One region of the Kribbella sp. C-35 genome, then DNA from elsewhere that is predicted to be linked to it. Evidence: riboswitches for the same ligand, from Rfam matches in the RefSeq annotation. Region 1 holds a riboswitch; each other region holds the start of a gene.

What was found. A riboswitch is a leader RNA that binds a small molecule or an ion and turns the genes downstream of it on or off. The one in region 1 is predicted to bind cobalamin.
Region 2: another riboswitch for cobalamin. It lies ahead of cobN (cobaltochelatase subunit CobN); the one in region 1 lies ahead of ACLJOO_RS10210 (CbtB domain-containing protein).
Region 3: another riboswitch for cobalamin. It lies ahead of metE (5-methyltetrahydropteroyltriglutamate--homocysteine S-methyltransferase); the one in region 1 lies ahead of ACLJOO_RS10210 (CbtB domain-containing protein).
Region 4: another riboswitch for cobalamin. It lies ahead of ACLJOO_RS42020 (ribonucleoside-diphosphate reductase subunit alpha); the one in region 1 lies ahead of ACLJOO_RS10210 (CbtB domain-containing protein).

Annotation. Positions count from the first base shown of each region.
Region 1 covers NZ_JAJPWG010000001.1:2,017,181-2,019,375, reverse strand. The annotation lists gene ACLJOO_RS10220 (MFS transporter) at 1-407, shown strand, start outside; gene ACLJOO_RS10215 (LysE family translocator) at 397-1,038, opposite strand; cobalamin riboswitch at 1,220-1,351, shown strand; gene ACLJOO_RS10210 (CbtB domain-containing protein) at 1,388-1,585, shown strand; gene ACLJOO_RS10205 (CbtA family protein) at 1,604-2,195, shown strand, end outside.
Region 2 covers NZ_JAJPWG010000002.1:247,591-249,785, forward strand. The annotation lists gene cobN (cobaltochelatase subunit CobN) at 1-1,248, opposite strand, end outside; cobalamin riboswitch at 1,283-1,429, opposite strand; gene ACLJOO_RS13900 (vanadium-dependent haloperoxidase) at 1,586-2,195, shown strand, end outside.
Region 3 covers NZ_JAJPWG010000002.1:1,070,052-1,072,246, forward strand. The annotation lists gene ACLJOO_RS17605 (cobalamin-binding protein) at 168-935, shown strand; cobalamin riboswitch at 979-1,198, shown strand; gene metE (5-methyltetrahydropteroyltriglutamate--homocysteine S-methyltransferase) at 1,324-2,195, shown strand, end outside.
Region 4 covers NZ_JAJPWG010000009.1:208,877-211,071, forward strand. The annotation lists gene ACLJOO_RS42010 (Fic family protein) at 1-352, shown strand, start outside; gene ACLJOO_RS42015 (DinB family protein) at 422-1,003, shown strand; cobalamin riboswitch at 1,064-1,232, shown strand; gene ACLJOO_RS42020 (ribonucleoside-diphosphate reductase subunit alpha) at 1,389-2,195, shown strand, end outside.

The sequences.
Region 1 (2,195 bases):
ACCGCGGTCGGCCGAACCAGCCGTTCTCCCACGCGGTCTTCCTGCAGGCCGGCATGCTCGCGATCCTGGTCGGCATCGTCACGGCAGCGCTGACGCTCAACCCGGACGTCCCGATCCTGGTCGGCATCCTCGGCTGGAGCCTCACCGGCCTGGGCATGGGAACCGTGTTCCCGACGCTGTCGGTCCTGGTCCTGGAGTACTCCGAACGCGACGAGCAGGGCGCCAACAGCTCCGCCCTCCAGCTGAGCGACTCGTTGTCAACCGCAACAATCCTCGCGATCGGCGGCTCGCTGTTCGCAGCCATGGAACCGCACTCCGCCGTGCTGGCCTACCTGATCGCCTTCGGCCTCCCGGCCTTGCTCGCACTCCTCGGAGTACCCGCAGGCCGCCGTACCGCTACTCCTTAGAGCCTGTCACCGCGATGCTGGCGCCGAGGCCGATGATCATCAGGCCGCCGGTGCCGCCGACCAGCTCGAGCCGGCGTGGTGAGCGAGCGAACCACTCGCGCGCCGTACCGGCCACGAACGCCCAGACGCTGTCCGAGCAGAGCGCGATCAGGATGAAGATCAGCCCGAGCACCAGGATCTGCGCCCACGCCGGCGCACTGGCCCCCTTGTCGACGAACTGCGGCAGCACAGCAGCAAAGAACACCGCCGTCTTCGCATTCGTCACCCCCACCAGGAACCCCTGCCGGATGGTCCGCCGGGTACTGCTCGGTTTCGCGGTACCCCGCATCGCCTCGACCAACGACTTCCGCGACCGAAACGCCTGCACCCCGAGATAGATCAGGTACGCCGCCCCAACGAGCTTCACCACGGTCAGCGCCACCGCACTCGCAGCAATCAACGTCCCAAGCCCAACCGAGATCCCACCCAGCAAAACCGCCGCGCCAAGCGTGTTCCCCACCATCGTCAACACGGCCTCGCGCCGCCCAACCGCCAGCGCCCGCCCCACAATGAACAACACACTCGGCCCCGGCACGACGATGATGATGAACGCAGTGATCGCAAACGCAAACAAGTGATGAGCGGACGGCATCTCCTCAGAGTAGACGGAGAGCCGCACACCGCCTACACAGAATTGGATATCCCCTCGCGTTGGGGGTTCTCCCCTCGTACACCAGGGGAGAAGGCACAAGACCAGCGGATAACCCCTCGTCTGCTGTCTCACCTGGGGTGGGATAGGTCACCGGTGTGCCGTGGTGCGTTGACCGGGGGGTGGGTGGGACCCTACGGTTCGAGGGTCAACCTGCGGTGCCATGAGGGAAGCCGGTGAGAAGCCGGCGCGGCCGCGCCACTGTGATCGAGTTTCGGCTCGTAAGTCAGGACGCTCGGGCACTCGCAGCCTTTCGAAGGGGACGCGCACTTCCCCAGGAGGTTCAGTTCAGATGGCAGCTCCTGCCCAGTCGGTCGCCGTACCGGCTCTCTCGCCCAAGCTTCTTGCTGCCGCGCTGCTCAGCGTCGGCCTGATGTTGCTGCTCGCGTATCTGGTCGGGTTCGACCAGGGTGCGGTGTCCCGGTCCGGGATGTACCTGCACGAGCTGATGCACGACGGTCGCCACCTTCTCGGCGTGCCCTGTCATTAAGAACAGCCACTAGACGACATGCGCACCTTCGGATCGCTCCTGGTGCGCGGATTGATCGTCGGACTCTTCGCCGGCCTGCTGGCCGGAACGTTCGCCTACGTGCTGGGCGAGCCGCGTGTCGACGCGGCGATCGCGATCGAAGAGGCCGGCGCCGCGCACACCCATGATCATGACCATGCCGACCAGGCTGACCAGGCGGAGGAAGAAGAGCCGCTGGTCAGCCGTGAAGGCCAGAAAGCGGGGCTGTTCCTCGCCACCAGCCTGTACGGCGTTGCGCTCGGCGGACTGTTCGCCGTCGCGTTCACGCTGCTCCGCCGCAAGCTCCGGACAGAGAACGACGCGTACGCCGCGCTCGGGCTCGCCGCGGCGGGTTTCGTCGGCATCGTGCTGGTCCCATTCCTCAAGTACCCGCCGAACCCGCCCGCGGTCGGTGATCCGGACACGATCACCCGCCGTACGGTCACCTATCTCCTGACGCTGGTGATCGGCCTGCTCGCGGTCTGGGCCGGCGTCGCGCTGTCCCGGTGGGCCGCGCGGTACGGCGAAATCGCCCGGCTCGCAGGCGGTGTCGTCGGGCTGGTCGTCACTGTGGTGGCGGCGTACCTGATTC
Region 2 (2,195 bases), on a different contig from region 1:
GACCGCGTTGGCCAACTGCTCGTCCGTCAGCCAGTCGACGTCGTGCCCGCCCGCCGCGATCAAGCGGTGAATCAGGCCGTCAGCTCCGTCCGCGCCCTGCAACTCGCTCAGATCGAGGTCGCCCAGGTCGTACCCGGCGTCCTTCAGCTGCCCGAGCAGCACGACCGCCGACGCAGGTGTGTCCAGGCCGACCGCGTTCCCGATCCGCGCGTGCTTGGTCGGGTACGAGGACAGCACCAGCGCGATCCGCTTCTCGGCCGGCGGAACATGCCGCAACCGGGCGTGCGCGACCGCGATCCCGGCCAGCCGCGCGCACCGCTCCGCGTCCGGCGCGTACCGTGCCAGACCGTCGGCGTCGTACGACTTGAACGAGAACGGGATCGTGATCAGCCGCCCGTCGAACTCCGGGATCGCCACCTGCGTCGCCGCGTCCAGCGGGCTGACGGCCGCGTCGCTCTCCACCCACTGCTCGCGGGTCGAGGTCAGCGCGAGGCCCTGGATCAACGGGATGTCGAGCGACGCCAGCGCGCCCGCGTCCCACGCGTCATCCGCACCGCCCGCGCTCGCGTTCGCCGCCACCGCGCCGCCGGCGGCGAGAAGCGTGGTGACCAGTACGTCGCACTTCCGCAGTAGATCGAAGAGCCCGACGTTCTCGGCCGGGTCGAGCCCGCGAAGAGTCCCGCAGTACACCGGAAGTGGTTGCGCGCCGGCCTCGGTGACCGCCGCCGCGAGCGCGTCGACGAAGGCGGTGTTCCCGGAGATCTCGTGCGCCCGGTAGTACACGATCCCCACCACAGGCCGGTCGTCGTCGACGAAGGACCCGCGGACGCCGTACGCCGGGAGCGCGTGCGGCGGCTCGAACTCGTCGCCGGTCAGCAGCAGCGTGTCGCGCAGGAAGCCGGCCAGGTTGCGCAGGTTGTCCGCGCCGCCTTCACGCAGGTAGGCGAGCGCCTCGGTGACCGCACCGGCGGGCACGGTCGACAGCGACATCAGCTCGGCGTCCGGGGCGGCCTCGCCGCTCACGACCACCGCGGGCTTCCCCGAGGCGAGGACCGCGTCGAGCCCGTCCTCCCACGCGCGGCGCCCGCCGAGCAGCCGGACGACGACGATCTCCGCGTCGTCGAGCAGCGGTCCGAGCCCGGCGAGATCGAGCCGGGCCGGGTTCGCCACGTTCCACCCGGCGTCGGCCGCGGCGGCCGCCAGCAGGTCGGTGTCGGCAGTGGACAGCAACAGCAGCTTCGCAGGCATGCGCACGCGTTCCTTTCCGAGGTATCCACGCCCCGATTCCAGGTACGACGGCGGCAGTTCCTGACTCCCCTTCACGGGTCACAGTGGCGGGACCGCCCCGGACTCACACCGGGTTCCTGCTGATGCCGTCGATGACGGCATGACTGTAGCCGACGGAGCTGCCGGCGTCGCCGGAGCAGGTGTGGAAGTCGTCCCACGTTGTCGCGTTGACCCGTGCACTGGCTTTGGTATAGGGCGGAAAGACAGGGTTTGTACTGCGGACGCCCTCCGGCGTCGCACGGCAACGTCTTCTTCAGCACAGGCCGATCCGGTTCCACCTGAGCTGAAGGAGACCATCATGCGCTTGAAGGCCTGGAGACTTCTGGTCGTCGTACTGGCCATCGGCCTCGTCGGTCCTGCCCTCGTCGCGGTGCCGAGCCAGGCCGGCGGCGTCCGGGCGGGTCCGGCGGTGATCACCCAGTGGAACACCATCGCCGGCCGGACGATCTACACGGAGAACGCCACCCCGGTCCCGGTGGGGAGCCTGTACTTCGGCTTCGTGTCGCTGGCCGTGTACGACGCGGTGGTGGCGATCGAAGGCCGGTACCAGCCGTACCTGAAGCAACCCAAGGTCCGCGGGAAGGCATCGTCGGAGGCAGCGGCCGCGACGGCGGCGTACGAGGTGCTGCGGTACTACTTCCCGGCCTCGGCCGCGCAGCTCGCGACCGACTACGCCGCCTCGCTCGGCGGCATTCCCGACGGCCGGTCCAAGGTCCGCGGAACCGAGGTCGGCCGGCACGCGGCCGCGACGCTGATCCAGGCCCGGCTCAACGACGGCAGAGGCGCGAACATCCAACTCACCGTGACACCCGCTCCCGGAGTCTGGCGCCCGACACCCGATGCCAACGCCGCGATGCTCGCCCCGTGGCTCGGATTCGTCGTACCGCTGGCGCTCCGGTCGCCGACGC
Region 3 (2,195 bases), on a different contig from region 1:
CTTCACCGATGAAACCTCCGGCGCGGGCGCTGCGGGGGTTTCGTCGGGAGTTCGGTGGGTAGTCGGGCTAGAGTCTGCGGGGTGCGGATCGTGTCGTTGCTTCCTTCGGCGACCGAGATCTGTTTCGCGCTCGGTGGCGGTGCGGATGTGGTCGGGGTCACCTTCGAGTGCGACTTTCCGGCGGCTGCTCGCACCGGCGGATCGTGTCGACGACCGCGCTGCCCGAGGGTCTGACACCGGGCGAGATCGACGCGGCTGTACGTCGGATGGTCGCGGCCGGGGAGGATCTGTATCACCTGGACGCGGGTGCGTTGCGCGAGCTCGACCCGGATGTGGTGATCACCCAGGACCTGTGTGCGGTGTGCGCGATCGACGTGACGGATGTCGACGAGGCGCTTGACTATCTGGGGTGTCGCGCGGACGTGGTGAGCACGGATCCGCACAACCTGACCGAGATACTCGAGTCGATCGAGACCATCGGAAAGGCAATCGGCCGAGACGCCACGCAGTTGGTGGAGAGCCTCCGGACCCGGCTGGGTAGGCGGGCCAGTGGTGGTGCGCGAGTCGCGTTGTTGGAGTGGACGGATCCGCCGTTTGCGCCGGGGCACTGGTTGCCGGAGATGGTGACGGTGGCGGGCGGGGTGAATGTGCTGGGGGTGGCTGGGGAGCGGTCGAAGGCGATCACGTGGGAAGCCGTGCGGCAGTCGCAGCCCGAGGTGGTGGTGTCCGCGCCGTGTGGGTTCGGGCTTGATGGGGCTACCGAGTTGACGGAGCTCCTGATGGGCGACCTGCCGGCGGACATTCCGGTGTGGGCCGTGGACGCCAACGGGTACTTCGCGCGACCGGGGCCTCGGCTCGTCGACGGTGTTGACGTGCTGGCGGCCATTGTCCGCGGAGAGATCCCGGATCCGGCCGTCGCGCGGCGCCTGCGGTAGTGGCGTTGGTCTCGCCGTACGCCGAACCGCATCCGGCGCGCGTACGCTCGATCGTGCCGACGGTTCGCGTGGTCACGCAGGATGTGGCTGGGCGAGGCAAGAGGGAACCCGGTGAGAATCCGGGACTGCCCCGCAGCGGTGAACGGGAACGACCGCCGTCACAAGCACTGGACTAACGTCCGGGAAGCGACGGCCAGTAGGTCCACCGGTCCTGGCCGGTCTGCCCGTGAGTCCGAAGACCTGCCGCCGGCCCGCACGCCCAACCCGGGTGCGCGGGGGATCGGTGGTCTCGTGGGAGGACCCGCCCGGGCTCACGGCGTACCCGTGGTCCCTGCGTTTTCCCGCGAGCGATCCGCCGATCCATCGGCACGCTCGCGAGGAGAGAGACGTGAACACCAGTAACACTCTTGGCAACACCCTCGGCACCACCATCCTGGGCTACCCGAGGATCGGCCCCGGCCGCGAACTCAAGCACGCGCTGGAGCAGTACTGGGCCGACGGCGACGCGACGCAACTCGAAACCACAGCCCGCCGGCTCCGGGCGGAGACCTGGCTCGACCTGAAGTCCCGCGGCCTCGGCACCATCCCCGGCAACACCTTCTCGTACTACGACCAGATGCTCGACCACGTCCAGCTCTTCGGCGTCGCTCCGGACCGATTCCGTGGCCTCGGCGACCTCGACCAGTACTTCGCGATGGCCCGCGGCCGCGACGGCGTCGCCCCGCTCGAGCTGACCAAGTGGTTCGACACGAACTATCACTACCTGGTGCCCGAGCTCGACCGCGAGACCCGCTTCACCCTGAACCCGGCCAAGATCCTGACCGAACTGGCCGAAGCCCGTGAGTACGACGTGAATCTCCGCCCGGTCCTGATCGGTCCGCTCACCTTCCTGCTGCTCTCCAAGTCCGACGACGTCCAGCCGCTGACCCTGCTGGACCAACTCGTCGACGTGTACGCCGAGTTGCTCGCCCAACTGGACACCGACTGGGTACAGCTCGACGAACCCGCGCTGGTGCAGGACCGCACCCCGGCCGAGCTCGACGCTCTGCAGCGCGCGTACACGAAGCTCGCCGCCCTGACCGACCGGCCACGCCTGCTGGTCGCGACGTACTTCGGCGACCCAGGTCCGGCGCTTCCCGTGCTGACCTCGACCGGCGTCGACGGTCTGGCCCTCGATCTCGTCTCCGCCCCTGGCCTTGTCGATCAGATCGCCGGGCTGCGATCACTTCGCCAGAAGACGGTCGTGGCCGGCGTGGTCGA
Region 4 (2,195 bases), on a different contig from region 1:
GACCGCGGCCGACCTCAAGGCGGAATGGCGGGAACGCGCGGCGCCGGTCCGCGCCGGCTCCGCGGCCGAACTCCTGATCGAGGCACTGCCCGCCGCGCCCGTGCTGACGCTCGCGGCCGCGGCCCAGCTCATCGACCGTTCCCAGCAGGCCGCCAACCAGGGCCTCGCCCGATTGGTCGAGACCGGCATCCTGCGCGAGCTCACCGACGGGCGCCGGAACCGCGTCTACGAGGCGCCCGAGCTGATCGACGCGTTCACCTTGCTGGAGCGTCGCTTCGCGAGTCCGGCCGCGGACACCCGGATCGAGCCGCCTAGCAGACCGGTCCCGGCAAGGCCAGAACCGACACACTAGGGGGTTTGACTTTCTGGTTGCGATCGAGCAAGAATTCGAACATATGTTCGATCGTACAGGGGAGTTGTGATGCCGGAGGCGTTCGACTGGGACATCCTGCACCGGCCGTCGGCGATGGCGATGGTCCGCGGCCAGCTCGGCTTCAGCTGGATGGTGCTGTCCGGGCGGCTCGCCCAACTGACCGACGAGCAGTACTTCTGGCGACCGGGCAGCGAGGCGCTCACCGTCGTACGGCGGCATTACACCGGGCGGTTCCGGCCGCTCGGGTCCGGCGAGTGGGTCGCGCAGTGGCCGGACGAGCCGGACCATCGCGGACCGCGGACGATCGCCTGGCTGATCGCGCATCTGACCGAGATGTTCTTCGAGCGCTGGGAGTGGACGTTCGGCGAGAGCCGGCAGGGGCGGGCCGACATCACGCTGCACGGCAACGCCCGGGACGCGGTCGCCTGGCTGACCTACTGGGTCGAGGCCTGGCAGGACGCGATCGCCGGTCTGGACGAGGACGCCGCGATGACGATCGGCCTGAGCCAGGCGAACGAACTGGACGCCGCCGAGCCGTTCGGCCACGTGGTCCTGCGACTGAATCGCGAGCTGATCCATCATGGCTCGGAGATCATGACACTCCAGGATCTCTACGCGGTCGCAGCGTGAGGACCACAAGATGTGCGACACGCGGCGTGGCGCTCCCACAAGATATAGATCTTCCCACCTAGCATCACTACTACTGGTGGTTCGGAGCGGTTGGCACCACAAGATGTTGATCATTCCGAGGCAACAGGGGAATCCGGTGCGAATCCGGAGCTGCCCCGCAACGGTGTGTGGACGTGCTGTCGAGGCGTGTCCGCGAGCCCGGATACCTGCCACCGGTGCGTGCACCGCCGGTGCACGCGGTCCGAGATCTCGCGGGTGGGTCGCAGGGCGGACGGCAGTGTTCCCCGGCCGGTGCTGCCGGTCCCGTCATGCGCCCGCTCGCGTGGTCCCGGGTCACCGAACTCTTCTGGAGCGCACACCTGTGACCATTGCTTCCTCATCATCTGTGGCTGCATCACCTGTTTGGGGGGACCTTCGAACAGAACTGACCGTCATCCGCCGCGACGGCAGCAGTACGCCGTTCGACGCCGGCAAGATCTCCGTCGCCGTGACGAAGGCGTTCCTCGCCGTCGAGGGCGCCGACGCGGGCGCCACCCACCGGGTCCGTGACCTGGTCGCCGACCTGACCGGCCGGGTCGTCACCGCCTTGACCAGCCGCGGCGACACGCGCCGCAGCGTGCAGGTCGAGGACATCCAGGACCAGGTCGAGCTGGCGCTGATGCGCGCCGGCGAGCACCAGGTCGCCCGCGCCTACGTGCTGTACCGCGAGGAGCGGACCAAGGCCCGCACCGCCGCCGACCCGACCGGCGTCACCGAGAAGCCGGCGCTGACCGTCCGCGCGGCCGACGGCAGCCGGTCCCCGCTCGACGTCGACCGGCTCCGGGTGATCGTCGCCGAGGGCGCCTCCGGACTCGACGCGGTCGACCCCGAACTGATCCTGAACGAGACCCTCGGCGCCTGCTACGACGGCATCGCACACCACGAGGTCGAGCTCGCGCTGGTGATGGCCGCGCGGTCGTACGTCGAGACCGAGCCGCAGTACAGCTTCGCCGCGTCCCGCCTGCTGCTGGACCAGATCCGCCGCGAGGCGCTGGGCCGCGTCCACGGCGAGCCCCGGCAGGCCAGTCAGGCCGACATGAGCACCGCGTACGTCGACTACTTCCCGCGCTACATCCAGACCGGTATCGAGGCCGGCCAGCTCGATCCCGAGCTCGGCCGCTTCGACCTCGACCGGCTCGCCGCGGCGATCAAG